DNA from 2 places in the Maridesulfovibrio bastinii DSM 16055 genome. Region 1 is predicted to be linked to the other one. Evidence: predicted binding sites of a transcription regulator. Region 1 holds the regulator's gene; the other holds the start of a gene.
The links. Region 1 encodes sigma-54, which starts transcription at its own class of promoters, with help from an activator protein. Its sites were predicted from a motif close to CTGGCACGGNNNNTGCTT; they were not measured.
Positions count from the first base shown of each region.

Region 2: a site for sigma-54 is predicted at 5,263-5,280, ahead of G496_RS0118300 (glutamine synthetase III family protein). Genes of this name have one in related genera too.

Region 1 covers NZ_AUCX01000026.1:3,922-11,847, forward strand. Annotated here, with positions in the region: gene G496_RS0112890 (PTS sugar transporter subunit IIC) at 1-307, opposite strand, end outside; gene G496_RS0112895 (PTS sugar transporter subunit IIB) at 342-809, opposite strand; gene G496_RS0112900 (PTS sugar transporter subunit IIA) at 817-1,239, opposite strand; gene rapZ (RNase adapter RapZ) at 1,263-2,144, opposite strand; gene G496_RS0112910 (PTS sugar transporter subunit IIA) at 2,159-2,608, opposite strand; gene hpf (ribosome hibernation-promoting factor, HPF/YfiA family) at 2,613-3,155, opposite strand; gene rpoN (RNA polymerase factor sigma-54) at 3,204-4,619, opposite strand; gene lptB (LPS export ABC transporter ATP-binding protein) at 5,162-5,884, opposite strand; gene G496_RS19740 (LptA/OstA family protein) at 5,923-7,476, opposite strand; gene lptC (LPS export ABC transporter periplasmic protein LptC) at 7,484-7,926, opposite strand, start outside.
Region 2 covers NZ_KE387016.1:182,656-190,581, forward strand. Annotated here, with positions in the region: gene G496_RS0118285 (CgeB family protein) at 1-1,005, shown strand, start outside; gene G496_RS0118290 (glycosyltransferase family 2 protein) at 1,002-2,648, shown strand; gene G496_RS0118295 (YgdI/YgdR family lipoprotein) at 2,697-2,927, shown strand; gene G496_RS0118300 (glutamine synthetase III family protein) at 2,998-5,181, opposite strand; gene G496_RS0118305 (nitrite/sulfite reductase domain-containing protein) at 5,793-6,452, opposite strand; gene glnH (glutamine ABC transporter substrate-binding protein GlnH) at 6,777-7,523, shown strand; gene G496_RS0118315 (amino acid ABC transporter permease) at 7,786-7,926, shown strand, end outside.

The DNA.
Region 1 (7,926 bases):
TAGCTAAAGGCATACATGCCAATAAGACCAACGCAATTTGACGCGCCTGAGTAAATTCAAATTTAGTAACGAGAACACATGCAGCTAATGTAGGAGCTATAAGCTGAGGAGGGATATAAGTACCAGCGGGTATATTATCGAGCCAAAAAAGTTCAAAGAAAATAGCAATTCCAAGACTTGCCGAATAATCTCCAGTCAGGGCACCCCATAGGAAGCCGATCACAAGAGGTCTTTCAAGCAGACCTATACTTATTGAAGTCCTGAATAGTGAAAACAGCGCAAAAAAAAACTTACACCCGCCAGCCATAGGGGAAATATGCTCTGCCAGTCAATTAACATGCTCATGAGAACCTCACCTGAACAGGATCATTGGGGACACATCGGAAATCCAACTCAATACCTATGTTAACGAAATATCTAAGACATGATTCTTCTTCGGAATTTAAAGCAACGCTCGGAGAAATCTGTTTTTTACCAGGACTATAGTGAATGTTGCCAATATTTAGGGCATCAAAGCTCAATCCTTTATCCAAAGCTCGCTTAACATCATTGCAGGATGAAAAAATAATTAAGTAACTTGAATTCTCTGATGACGAATCAAGCTTGGCAACGGCTTCGGAAACAGCATCAACCCGAGTAAAGATGCAATTTACAGATTGGGGAATAGCAAGCGACATAATCTGCTGCTGCAAACTGTCTTCAGCAGTTTCATCATTAGCAACCAGCAAATATTTAGCATGAGTATATGGTAACCAGGTTTCGATAATCTGACCATGAACAAGCCTGTTGTCAATTCTTACCCACTGCATGACAATCCTAGCCTTTTTTCCTTTTTCGCAACATTTCTCCGGCCACAACAATTCCCTTGATACCGGCCTGAAGAGCCTGCTCCGCCATTTCATGCAGAGGGTCTTCTCTACGCTGTAGGGCTTTCAGCAACACAGGAAGGTTGACACCACTCACAACTTCGACCTCATCAGAAAGAAAAGATAGGCTAAGATTGCTTGGAGTCCCTCCAAACATATCAGTAAGGATCAATACTCCCAGACCTGATTTTACTTCTGCAACAGCTTTTTTGATGGAATCAACAGCGGCATCCATCCCTTCAGAGACATCAACACTCAATCCAACACAATTAGCTATAGGACCGACTATCAATTCCGCAGCCTTTATCAAGGCTTTTCCAAAGTCTCCGTGTGTAACAATGACAATTCCATTACTGCCGGCGGTTTCACTCATTTTTTTACCTAGAAAAACTGGTATTAATCCAGATCAATATGTTTATGCTCAATACTTACTGAATACCCGCAGGAACTCAGATCTGCATATATAGTCTCGGCCACGGCTACGGAGCGGTGCCTTCCACCGGTACACCCCATTGCAAGGGTGAGTCTATACCGCCCTTCTTCTTCATAAAGTGGCAATATATACTTAAGAAAGTTAAGGTATTTATCAATAAAGACAGACCCCGGTTCTTTACCAAGAACATAATTCAAAATTGATTTATCCTTACCGGACAAAGGGCGTAATTCAGGCTCAAAATAAGGATTGGGCAGAAAACGTAAATCCATGACCATATCCGCTTCGGTAGGCACATCATATTTAAAACCGAAGGACATGACATGCACTCTCAACCCTGAGCCTTTTTCTGTTAAAAAGACCCATTTTTCCTGAATTTTTCTACGTAGATCGTGTATGGAAAAATGGGTGGTATCAATTATGAGATCAGCTTCATTGCGTAATGGATTTAAAATAATTTTTTCTTCCTCAAGAGCCTGTTCAAGACCTATGGCTTTAGACTCAAGAGGGTGAGGTCTTCTGGTTGTCGCAAATCTTCTGACCAGCTCAGGAAGCCTCGATTCGAGAAATATTAAAGCTGGATTAATACCCTTCTCAACAAGTTCGTTTCTGGTCTGTGACCACTCTTCGACAAAATTTTTCTGCCTGAGATCCATACCAAGGACTAATCCACGATATGTTATGTCATTGCCTTTAAACAACTTGACCAGACGAGGCAGCATACTTGCCGGAAGCCCGTCAACACAGAAAAATCTCAAATCCTCAAAAACTTTGAGGGCTGTTGATTTACCTGCTCCGGACATACCACTTACAACAATGACCGGAAAAGAATCCGCGCTATCCACCTCTGCCTCCGCAATCAAACGCTTTGAAGAACCTTCCAAAGATCATCTTTACTTTCAGTCTGCATAAAAGCTTTCCTGAAAGCATCATCCTTAACCAGTCTGGAAATCTGAGCCAGAGTTCTTAAATGAGAACCGGCACCCTGCTCAGGAGCCAGAACCAAAAAGAAGATATGACATGGTTCGTGGTCAAGTGAATCAAAATCAATACCCTTCTCACTTCGACCAACAACAACATACATATCTTCGATGGAGTCAAATTTACCATGGGGGATGGCAATGCCATCCCCTATGCCTGTTGTACCTAATTTTTCACGGTCAATAAGGACCTTGTAAGCTTCGTCAGGGTTCATATCAAGACCTGAATCTATCAGGACCGAAACCATTTCCTTTAGAACACCTTCCTTGCTATCACTTTCAAGTTCATGAATAACAAGATCCTTTGCCAAAAAAGCACCTATTTTCATTATACTAATATCCTGGGTCTATTAAACCGAAATCGCCATTATCACGACGATAGATTACGTTTATTCCCTCGCTGTCAGCATTGCGGAAAACGAGAAAATCATAGTCTAATGAATCCAGCTGTAAGGCGGCCTCTTCGACCGTCATTGGCTTGGGTTCAAACTGATCCGACTCGACTATACGCGGAGGTCTGTGTTCCTTATCTTCAAGGTCAAAACTGATCACATCCATCCGAGCCGATGTAACTTCACTACGCCGGTAGCTGCGCATCTTTTCACGCATCCGCCTCAACTGGGCTTCAAGCTTATCAAGGACCATATCAATAGTAGAATACATATCTTCAGACTCTTCAAATGCAGAGATGTGAATATTGTCTGAATAAAGTACAACTTCCGATATATGCCTGAATCTATCCACGGAAAGATTCACCTGCAACTCAGTATTATCTGGATTGGTAACAAACTTCTCAAGCTTGCTAAAACGGGTATTTGCATATTCCTTCAGATGTTCAGACGGATCGAAGTTCTTAAAAGTGAATGCTACGTTCATAAGGATCCTCCTTAAGTTAGGGTGAATATGCTATTCCAGTATAACTGGCTAAAAGACCTTCTTGCGCTTGGAAGAAGATTCTATACCCAGCGCGGTTCTGTATTTGGCTACCGTCCTCCTTGCAATATTAATTTCAAGCTTCTCTTTCAGATATTCAGCAATTTTTTCATCACTATAAGGCTTTTTGGGATCTTCTTCAGAAATAAGCTTCTTTATCATGGCCTTTACTGATTCTGAACCTACCTGTGAACCGTCATCCAATTCCAACGCACTGTTAAAAAAGAACTTAAGTTCAAAGACACCATGAGGGGTCGCAACATATTTATTTGTTGTTATCCTGCTCACAGTAGATTCATGCATATCAATATCTTCAGCCACTTCCTTCAGAATTAAGGGTTTGAGCTTAGTTACACCATTTCTAAAGAATTCATCCTGAAACCTTACTATTGATTCAAGAACTTTAAATAAAGTCCTCTGCCGTTGGTAAAGACTCTTCATGAGCCATTGGGCAGACCGCATCTTATCCTGAAAATATTCTTTATCGGCTCCCTTTGCAGCTTCTGTTGTTTCCACATAAAAGGAATTCATCTGCAATTTCGGCAGCCCGTCATCGTTTAGTACAATAACAAATTCTCCATCATACTCATAAACATAAGCATCAGGACTGATATAGAAAGGGTCACCCCCGGAAAAACTTGCACCGGGAAGCGGGTCCAGAGTCTGAAGCAAATCCAGATAGCTTTTCAAATCTTCCATGCTCAATTTAAATTTTCTGGCCAGAGGCTTATAACGCCTTCTTTCCAGATCTTCTAAATGATCACGAACCAGAGAAACTAAAATAGGATCGTTGTCCAACTTTAAAACTTCGAGCTGTACGGTCAAGCATTCTTTTGGTGTTCTTGCTGCAACACCAACAGGATCAAACCTTTGAATTCTATGAAGAACTGATTCAACCTCATCGACTGAAGCAGAACAGATCTCACTTATTTCTTCAACCCCTATGCAAAGATAACCGACCTCACTCAAGTTACCTATTATGGCTTCTGCTATTTCACATTCTTTCTCAGTAAAATCGGAAAGAGTCATCTGCCAGCCAAGATGGCCATCAAGCGTTGTCGACTTGGTAAGACGGGCATCATAAGATAGACCGTCTTCATAAGCTTCAGACTCTCTAACTATTGATTGCTTGGAAGAGCTGGAAAATTCTCCCAGATAATTCTCCCAGTCAGCATTCTTCATCAGCTCTTCAGTCTCTCCACTTGCGGAAGACTGATCCTTGTCACGAGCTTCAGAAACCTCCTTCTCTTCATATTCTTCAAGAAGGGGATTTTCCATGAGCTCCTGCTGAACTGTATCCACAAGCTCAAGACGGGAAAGCTGTAAAAGCTTGATCGCCTGTTGCAATTGTGGAGTCATCACAAGTTGCTGAGTAAGCTTAAGCTGTTGTCTTAATTCCAATCCCATATTTTACCATTACCAATAAAGTCTTAACACATTATTTTTATTAACTAAAAAAGCATTAAACAAAGAAAAAAGAAAAAAAATACATTTTTAAAGAATAATATAAAATACTACTTGATTTTAGAATGACATACTTAATTAAATCTTGCAACAAAGAGTATGAATATTACTGTAATATATAGTTTTTTATAAAAACAATTTTACACATGAAAAAAGTGTACCAATGTTCTGAACGCCTGTAAATCTACAAACTATAAATTACTTTAAAAACAATTTTGAAGATACGCTAGCACCACTCGATATAACCACCTAAAAAAATTATTTTTTTAGATAAGCACCATAAGTATAATATTGAATATTTAAAATAATTAAAATTCGAAATAGCTATCCAAATCCATTAGTTAGAAACAAAATTATTATCTAAAATTAGGAACGATCATTTTTTCCCAAAATCCATAAAAAAAAGACAGAATTTACACTATGTGCAAAAATCCTGTCTCAATTTAAACCTATAAAAGCTTTTTATCAGCACTAAAAAAACATCGCTACAACCGAAAACTATCTCCCAGATACAAACGTCGAGCCTTAGTATTCTTTACTATATTTTCAGGAGCTCCACTCAAAATAACCCGCCCTTCATAAACAAGATAGGCTCTATCGCATATTGTCAGTGTTTCTCTAACATTGTGATCTGAAATCAAAATCCCGATTCCCATCTCTTTCAAAGTGGAAATAATATCCTGAATCTCGATAACAGCAATAGGATCAATACCGGCAAAAGGTTCATCAAGCAGAATAAACTTGGGATTGTTAATTAGAGCCCGGGCAATTTCCAGTCTGCGCCTTTCACCACCGGACAGGTACATCGCTTTTTGATCTGCCAGACGCAAAATACCAAGCTGATCCAAAAGTTCATCCGCTCGCTTTGAAACGTTTTTAGATGATATTTTGGTATGTTCGATTATTATTTCAAGATTTTTACGTACTGATAATTTTTTAAAAATAGAACTTTCCTGCGGAAGATAACTCAATCCATGCCGCGCCCTTTCATGAAGAGGCCAAGTGGTTATTCTATGTTTATTAAGATAAACATCACCCTCAGTAGGCTTTACCACGCCAACAAGCATGTAAAAAGTTGTTGTTTTACCTGCGCCGTTAGGGCCGAGTAATCCCACAACTTCCCCTTCATCAAGTTTAAGGCTGATTCCTCTGACAACTTCTTTAGGGCCGTAAGATTTGACTATTTTATTTGCTATTATCGAAGGCATAATAATTCCGGAATAGTTACTGGTTCAACATCAAGAGGCTAAGGGGAAACATCCTTCGGAGTGAAGAAAATAGCTTCTACAGGTTTATCGCCACCGATAACTTCGCTTCTGCTGTCTTTCAAATAAAATTTGATAGTCTTTCCCTGAACAATATTTTTGCCATCAGCAAGTCGAGCTTTTCCATCCATAATAATTATAGACTGATCAACTAAAAATGTAAGCTTATCACAAGTCCCTTTGCGATTACCCATTACGACGTCAACATTTCCATAAGCAACAATTTTTTTAATTTTATTACTTGCATCATTTAAAGATTCGCTCCCCTGACGCAGGAAAGCTGTCAAGGAATCAGAAGTCAGAGTAATATCAAGTCTGGTAACTTTTACATTTCCTAAAAAGGTTACCTGATTTTTGACTTCACTAAAGGTCATCTTTGTTGAGACGATTTTAATCGGAACCTGATCCTTTGGAGAAGCTTTCTGCTTTTTGGCCGAATCATCAGACTTTATCTGCTTAGGAGCCTCGGCCTTCAAATAAGTACCATAAACATACCCGATGGCCTGCGATTTATTGTGAACAGCTGCGCCTGACTTATAAACCGGATACCATTTTCCCTCAGCCTGTCCAACCAGAACAGTGTCACCTTTTTCAAGCTTACCAACTATCAGCGAATTAACGTCAGGTTCGGAACGAAGATTCAGCACTGTAGAGGGATACATTTTTTTTGTGGGTAGAATGTCTTTAGCCTTTACAGCCGCTGATTTATCCTTTTTTACGGATGCTATAGTCATCCCTGAGAGTTTCTTATTCTCAATACTTGAAGGGTATTGAGCAAGAAAAGGCCCCCAGACATATCCCCAGACAGGAGTATTTTTCTGAACTGCTGTATCTATTCTATAAACAGCAAACATACCGTCATGCTCTTCACCAACCTGAACCCTATATCCGGGGAAAAGAACTCCAACAGCTTTTGCTCCTGCTGACGGCTTGGCTATTACCGAAACTTTTCGTACAGCATAGCGGATTGTTGAATCTGAATTATCAAGATCAACATCCGAGGATTTGATAAACCCGATAGCGCGACTTTCTGCTTCAACCTTCTGTCCGCTTTTAAAAACAGCATACCAGCCTTCCCGCAAAAAACCGACCTTGATCTCATCACCTTGTTTTAATTCACCGGCAACTTTTGATTTTTGAGATCTCTGAGCAAAATATTTTATTTTCCTACCAATATATCGAACATCGCCCCAGTCTACAGTCTCTGCAGATTTAGGAGCTGTGGAGACAACTTTTTCGGAAATAAAACCGACAGGTACAGACTTTGCTTTTGCAAAAGCAGGGTAAACTGAATACCAACCCTTCTTTGCCTTACCTACTTTAAAAACTTTTCCAGCAGAAAGAATCCATGAAACAGAAGAGTCATAATTCGGCTTTTCTCTAAGATTTGCAATTGTTCTGGTAACCATAAGGTTTCCTGAAGCTGCGAAAGATGCAGCAGAAAAGACCAGTGTTACAAAAAAAATAAGTATTACCGGGATAATGAAAGATATTTTGGGGAAGATTCTGGTAAAGTTGTTCATAGCTTTTTTCAAATATTGCTCACTTCTGCTTAGATGTGGTTAGAACATCAGGAGAAATCAAGGCTTCAACATTATTATCAACTGTTATTTCACGTGTTTTTAAATTTACGCTGACCTTAGGGGCCTCAACAAACAGCGAATGACTGTTCAAAATAACATTGCCATTTAAGATCAGAAAATTTTTTTTCGGATTAAAATGAAGATTTTCAGCTTTTAAAGCTAACTCCCCATAATGACCGCGAACATTTTTCCACAAACGAAGTCCTTTACCTTTCTGGCTGACTTCACCGTGAACAGCTCTGACCACAACTTCCTTGCGATCACGTCCAAGAAAATAAGTTACTTCAGGTTTATCGGCAATAACAAGTCCCTTCTCCTGATCATAATCAGCACTACCGGCTTTAAGCTTCCATTCAATATCGCCGCCGGTTCCCTGAGTAAGTTCGATACCATCCACGGAAA
Region 2 (7,926 bases), on a different contig from region 1:
ACGGTCAATCATTTTGGTATAGACAGGGAGGGGCGGCTTACAGAACTTCTGCATAAACTTAATCTTCCGCTGGCATCATGGTTCGTGGATAATCCTTACCTGATTTTATACAGGTATGATAAGGTTTGTTCTGATAAAACAGCTATCTTTACTTATGATGCCGGAAATTTGGAGATAATGCGGGATAGAGGCTTCAGCAATGTTTTTTATCTGCCTCTGGCTACTGACATTTACAGATTTAAACCGGGGTGTGCCGGAGCTAATGCATGGAAGTCAGACATCTCTTTTCTGGGAAATTCAATGGTCGCAGCTGTATCCAGATATACCGATATGGCGGATTTACCGACCAAGCTCCATAGCAGCGTAAAAAAAATTGCTGCTGAGTTTAAAGAATCCGAAGATTTGTCAGTCTCGCAGTTTCTTAAAAGGTGTTATCCTGCATTGCTGCAAAACATGAATCTGCTGCCGACTGATGAGCAGAAACTGGCTTATGAGGCCCTGATTACCTGGGAAGCGACAAGACTTTATCGTTTGAACTGTATTAAAGGTATTCTTGATTTTAATCCTTTGATAGTAGGAGATCAGGGGTGGAATCAGTTACTCGCAGATAAAAAAGGATGGAGATACCTTGAATCAATAGATTATTATGCAGATCTTCCTGGTTTTTATCCGCAATCCAAAATAAATTTTAATTGTACCAGCAGGCAGATGAAAGGAGCTGTAAACCAAAGAGTGTTTGATGTCCCTGCTTGTGGCGCTTTTGTTTTAACAGACTATAGAGAACAGGTTGAGAATCTTTTTGAGCCCGGAGTTGAGATTATAACTTACAGAGATAGATCTGAAATAAAAGAACTTACAGCAAAATATCTAAAGGATAAAAATCTCCGTGAATCTGTAAGTAAAGCTGCTCGTAAGCGCATTTTATCTGAACATACTTACGAGAACAGGCTTTCTGACTTGATTGATAAGATGCGAAGGACTTTTGGAGGAGGGAATTATTTATGACCGGTTCATTCTGGAATCTTCTTGATTCTGCAAGTAGGTACAGGCTGTTAGTTTCAGGACATGGCAAGCAGCATCTTTTGGAAACAGCGTCCAGAATACTCTCGCTTGCCGGAACCGGTGGAGATAAGGGGCAGCTTCTGGATATAGGAATAGATGTTATGCTCACCGCTTGGGAAGACAGTCCCTTTGACGGACAGCTTGCTGCAAATTTGTTGAATATTAATAGTCGCCTATCCTTTCTGCCCGATATCTATAAATTAATTATGGAAATTGTAGTTTCAAATTACAATATTCCAGCTAATATAAATTATTTTCAGAAACTTGCTGCGGAAAAAGATACCGAAAAATTAATATCATATCTTGAAAAACAGCTTGAAAATGATTCTGGTAATTTTTTCTGGTTGGGTCATTATCTGGATATAACTTTGTTTGCCGGGCAATTTGAGACGCCGTCAATTCTTGATGAGATGGCTTTGCCCGAGATAATGAAACCTGTTGTGAATAAGTATAAAGGCGATTTTGCTTTTTGCAGTGCTGATTTTGAAAAATCTATTGATATATGGTCGGACGCCAAAAGAAAGAGTATTCCCGGTCAGACTCTGCTACGAATTGCAGAGGCTTTGTTCAGAACAGGGAAATTTGAAGAGGCCAGACGTATATGGCGTGAAAGAATGACTACCCGGCCGTGGCAGGTCAATACATGGTTGAGTGCATATGACCGTATTATGACTCCGACTCCAGAGAACTCAGCTATCGAGGGACGTATTGCTCTTTGCTTGTACACTTATAATAAAGCTGATGATCTTGAATTTGCCTTGAAGTCTGTAGCAGAATCACCATTGGAAAATTTGAAAATTGTTGCTCTTAGTAACGGTTGTACAGATTCTACCTCATCAGTTTTATCCGCGTGGAAAGAAAAGCTTGGTAATAGACTTGAGATAGTCGGGCTTCCTGTAAATGTAGGTGCTCCTGCTGCCAGAAACTGGCTAAAACACCATCCAGCAATAGGAAGTTGTGATTATGTTGCCTATCTTGATGATGACGCTGTATTGCCGGAAAATTGGCAGGGCTTAATGGCTGATGCCATAGCCAAATATCCTGACGCAGGCGTATGGGGCTGTAAAGTTGCTGACTTTGGTCGTGAAGAGATCATCCAGCATGCAGATATTCATTTACGCGAATCTTTCGAGGTTAAAGATAACCTGCTTCAGGGATTTTCGTTTTCATATTTCGAGTCTTTTAACCAGGATATGGATTATGGTCAGTATGATTATTGTCGTCCATGTACTTCGGTTACAGGCTGTTTTCATTTGTTCAGGCGTGATGTTTTAGAATTTAGTGATGATTTTGATCTACGCTTTTCTCCTTCTCAATATGATGATTTTGATCACGATTTAAGTTTGCAGAAAAAAGGGCAGCAGGTTGTTTATAATGGCTTGCTTAAAGTTTTGCATAGAAGAAGGTCTGGAAATTCTGTTAAGTTAAGCAGAGAGGCCAGAGGAGCTGGCGCAGGTAATGTTATGAAGCTTGAAGCTAAATATTCAGCCAGAACAATAGAAGAAATAATTGAAAATGATATTAACAACCTTGAATCAGATTTTTCCGAGAAATCTGTAAAACTTGCATCTTTTCTTGATTCTTAAAATGGAAGAATGAATTGGATTGTAATTTTTAACCAAAGGGGCGTTTATATGAAAAGAATTATTTTTATCAGCTTACTGATCATTTCTTTTTGCTTATTAGCCGGATGCGGTAGCAGTCGCTATTCCGTAGTAAAAAAAGATGGTACTTCCGTAATTAGCGTTGGTGAACCTGATTTTTCAGAAGAATCTTCAAGTTATTCATTCAAGGACCCTGATGGGAACAAGGTGATTTTGAACAGAGAGGAAGTTCAGGAAATTAAAGAAATGAAAGAGAAATAGATTCAATTTATTCTGCAATAAAAAAGCCCGCCTCCTTTTGGAAGCGGGCTTTTGCATTACGTGTCTATAACTATTTGATGAAGAGCATTTCCTGATAACTTGGCAGAGGCCAGAGGTCGTCAGCAACAACTTCTTCAAGAGCATCTGCGTATTCACGAACTTTGCCCATTGCAGGGAGAAGGGTGTAGCAGAGGTATTTTGCTTCTTCAAGAGCGTCAGCAAAATCTTCTTTTGCAAGGATGCTTTCAAGCTCTGTCAGGCTTGTCTGGAGACCTCTGAGTTTGGCAGTCACGTCATCGAGAGTCAGTGATACGCTGTCTTTGCCAATGGCTTTAAGATTAGCGCAGGTCTGTGCCAGTTCATTCTGATAGCGAACAGCTGCGGGGAAGATCTGGGTTGTACCCATTTTGATGCAGACAGCAGCTTCAGTGCGCAGTGTCTGGCTGTACTGTTCAAGGTAGATTTCACGACGGCTGTCGAGTTCACGTTCAGTGAAAACTTCATACTTTGTGAAAAGTTCAATAACTTCAGGATCGTTAAGAACAGGAAGAGCTTCAGCAGAGTTGCGGAGGTTGGGAAGACCGCGTTTTTCAGCTTCTTTATGCCATTCTTCAGAGTAACCGTCACCGTTGAATACAACAGCCTCATGTTCTTTCATGATATCACGGATAACCTGTTCTACTGCATCGTGAAGTTTCTTGCAGTCGCCACCGGTAATTTCTTCAATTTTAGTAGCGCAGTAATCAAGTGATTCAGCTACCATTGTGTTAAGAGCAACCTGAGGTCCGGCAATAGACATGTTGGAACCAACAGCTCTGAACTCGAAACGGTTACCGGTGAAAGCAAACGGGCTTGTGCGGTTTCTATCGCCGGCATCGCGAGGCAGAGGAGGAATTGTGTCTACACCGATTTTCAGATTTTCTTTGCACTTGCTTTCTGAAACTTTACCTTCCTTAATCTGATTAAGAATACTGGTCAGCTGGTCTCCAAGGTATACAGAAAGAATAGCCGGCGGTGCTTCGTTAGCTCCAAGACGATGGTCGTTACCTGCAGAAGCAACTACGGCGCGCAGAAGTTTACCATATTTATGGACTGCACGAATTGTTGCTGCGCAAACGAGCAGGAACTGAGCATTTTCATGAGGAGTATCACCTGGATCATAGAGAGAACCAAGAGAAGGAGTACTCAGAGAATAGTTGAGGTGCTTACCGGAACCGTTGATTCCTGCGAAAGGTTTTTCGTGGAGCAGGCAGGCCATACCATGTTTTTTGGCAACTGTTTTAAGAGTTGTCATAACCATCTGGTTATGGTCGGTTGCAAGGTTTGACTGCTCATAAAGAGGAGCAATTTCAAACTGTCCGGGAGCAACTTCGTTATGACGGGTCTTGATGGGTACACCAAGTTTGTACAATTCATGTTCAACGTCCATCATGAAAGAAAGGACGCGGCGGGGAATTGCTCCAAAGTAGTGATCGTCAAATTCCTGTCCTTTAGCCGGTTTTGAACCGAAAACGGTTCTTCCGGAAACGAGCAGGTCAGGGCGGGAGAAGAAGAAGTTGCGGTCAATAAGGAAGTATTCCTGTTCAGGTCCGGCATTGGAAACAACCAGTTCGCCATTGTCATTACCGAAAAGTTTGAGAATACGCTGAGCCTGCTTGTTCATTGCCTGACTGGATCTCATAAGAGGAGTCTTTTTATCAAGAGCCTCACCTGTCCAGGAAACAAAGCAGGTTGGAATGCAGAGGAAAGTTCCGTTGGGGTTTTCAAGGATATAAGCCGGATTGGTTACGTCCCATGCTGTGTATCCACGAGCTTCAAAAGTTGTTCTTATGCCACCGTTAGGGAAGCTGGAAGCATCAGGCTCACCCTGAATAAGGAGTTTTCCGGAAAATTCAGCAATTGCGCCACCTTCACCATCAGGGCTCAGGAAACCATCATGTTTTTCAGCTGTAAGTCCGGTAAGAGGGTAAAATACATGAGTATAGTGGGTAGCTCCTTTGGAAACAGCCCATTCTTTCATTGCTGCTGCAACGTAGTCAGCTACTGCAGGATCAAGCTTGGTACCATGTTTGATGGTCTTTTTGATGGATTTGAAGATATCCTTTGGCAGCATTTTGCGCATAACTTTTTCACTGAAAACATTGCTGCCGAAAACTTCGGTGGGAGGGGTTTCGGTGAAATTCAGGGGCGCGGTAGTACGCTTGTAATTGTTTACCGCATTGATTGCGTTCTGACGGGACTGGTAACCACTCATTTAAATCTCCTTGGGACTATTTAATTTGATCTCCATACAGTGTGGAGATGTTTTTACGTTCTACAAAACCTGTCGAGACATAAGCAGTGACCGTGCCTAATATGATAAAATCATATTTATTCAGCTAGTTATCTGCCTATGGACGTCAGCCTGCTTAGTAAAGGTTTACTTTTTTGTAAACGATTTGAGTCCTGCAAAAACCAAAATTACTTTTTTGTAATCACTAAAAAAAGTAATCGAAGTATCAACTTCTAATTTGTGACTTTTTTGTAAAAGTTCTAAATTGTTCTGTCAAGCATATCCCTAACATTAGAGTGATGCAACTATATATTCTTAACTCTCTGGAAAATATTATTTTTTTATGATAATTGGCAAAAGTGACTAATTAAATTAACAAAGGCCGGGAATTACAGCATCCTGAAGTTCTGTTAAAATTAAGCCGTGATAGAAAAGCTTATACGAATTAATTTGAAGTGATGTTCATAAATGTATTCAAAATGATAAATTTATCAAAATTGTTAAAATAATGTAAAATGAAATAAGTGAAATTAATTTTATAAAATTAATTTCACTTATTTCTTTGCCATAAAAATGGCTCATGAGCTAATTTATTAAAGAACAGCTTCCTTTATTGCCTCGATACCTACACGTTCACAGAATCTGGCTGACCGTTCACGTTTGCGGGCATTTTCTTTATAGTATGCCAGAATTTTGCGTACGGTTTCTTTTGCCTCATCTCTTGTGAGTGATGCAGCAATCTGATCCCCGATCCTAGCTTTGTTGCCGGCGTTGCCTCCAAAATAGACATCATAACCTTTTTTAGTTCCGACAACTCCAACATCACGAAGTTTGGACTCGGCGCAACACATTGGGCATCCTGAAACAGCTATTTTTACTTTGGCAGGATAGTCTTCTCCAAGAAATTCCTCTTCAAGTTCTCCGCCGAGTCCAAGGGAATCCTGTACTCCAAGCTTACAGACAGAAGTTCCAGGGCATGCCTGAACATAATGAACACAAAGTTCTGTTGCGCGGCCAATATTTCTTCCGAGCTCGTCCCACACTTCATCAACTTTATTTTCCGGGATTCCAACAAGTGCAATACGCTGTCCTGAGGTAATTTTGATGATGGGAATATCCCACTTTTTAACAACCTCAAGCAGACTTTCGAGGAATTCAGGTGTGAGCATTCCCATGGGAGTTCTCGGGACAATTGCATAAGTAGTCTTATCCCTTTGCAGAATGGCTCCATCGAGTTCTGGTTTATTTTCCATGTTTGTTCTCCTTTATTAATTGTATTGATTTCAAATTAAAAATTATAGCTCAGATTTTTCTGCCCCGTATAACAAACTCATTTTTAAAAAGTTCGCAAGGCCCAAATTTGTAGTATCGTCAATCATAACACTCTAATTTGATTATAAATAATAGTAGTGTTTAATAGTGAAACCCGTTCGCTGTTTTCTTGAAAAAAAAGGATGTTTAGTGTAATAAAATTCTGTTTTATGTAATGTTGTTGGGGAAAGATTTTTTTATTCTTAAATTTGTCTTAAATCATGACAATTTTTTATCCTAAACAGAATCTAATAGTTGGAGGTTTTATGAAAAGATTTTTAGCTGTAATCGCTGCAGCAGTGGTCCTTTTTTCTACTGTGGGTATGGCTTCTGCCGATGCTATTACTGTTGCTTGTGACACAAGCTTTCCGCCGTTTGAATTCAAGGATCCTGCAACCGGTACACATACTGGTTTTGATGTTGAATTGTGGCAGGCTATTGCACAGGAAATCGGTATTGAATACAATCTCCAGCCCATGGATTTTAATGGTATTATCCCGGGACTTCAGTCTAACCAGCTTGATGTTGGTATAGCAGGTATTACCATTAAGCCTTCACGTGAAGAAGTTGTTGATTTTTCAGATCCTTATTATAATGCCGGACTCCTTATTCTTGTTAAATCCGACAATGATAAGATAAAAGATATTAAAGACCTCAAAGGTAAAGTAGTTTCCACTAAGCTTGGAACAACTTCCGCCGACTTTGTTAAGCAGAATGCACACGCTGCTGATGTAAAACTTTTCCCTAATAATGACGCAATGTTCATGGAACTCATGAGCGGCGGAGCTGATGCTGTAATGTTTGACTCTCCGGTCGTTTCCAATTTTATCCGCAAGGCTGGAAAAGGTCAGGTTAAAGTTGTTGGTCCTATCTATCAGGGACAGTCATACGGTATCGCTTTTCCTAAAGGAAGCAAGCTGGTTGCAAAAGTTAATGCAGCTCTTAAAACCCTCCGTGAAAACGGCACCTACCGTGATCTTTATGTAAAATGGTTTGGTACAGAGCCTAAATAAAAGTTTTATTTAACATGAATTCTTACGGGGGCGGCTTTATATGGCTGCCCCCGACTTTTGTTTAATTAAAACCGGGAACATTCTCATACGACCTTCAGCTATTTTTCGAAGTTCCCTCTAGCGCCGGAAAGAACTCCTATCAATTTATTTCATAATTTTTAAATAGGTAATCCCGGCATTCGTTTCAGGCTGTATTTAATACATAATAAATATTTCCGAATGATACTTCTGGATCATTTTAACTCCATAAGGATTAATTAAAATGGCGTTTAATTTTGACCCCTCTGTTTTTATAGAAACATTTCCAATGTTGATGCGCGGCTTACGCCTGACATTGGAAATTACTGTTGGAGGTTTGTTCCTCGGCTTTATACTTGGTTCTCTTTCCGGGCTTATGAAAATA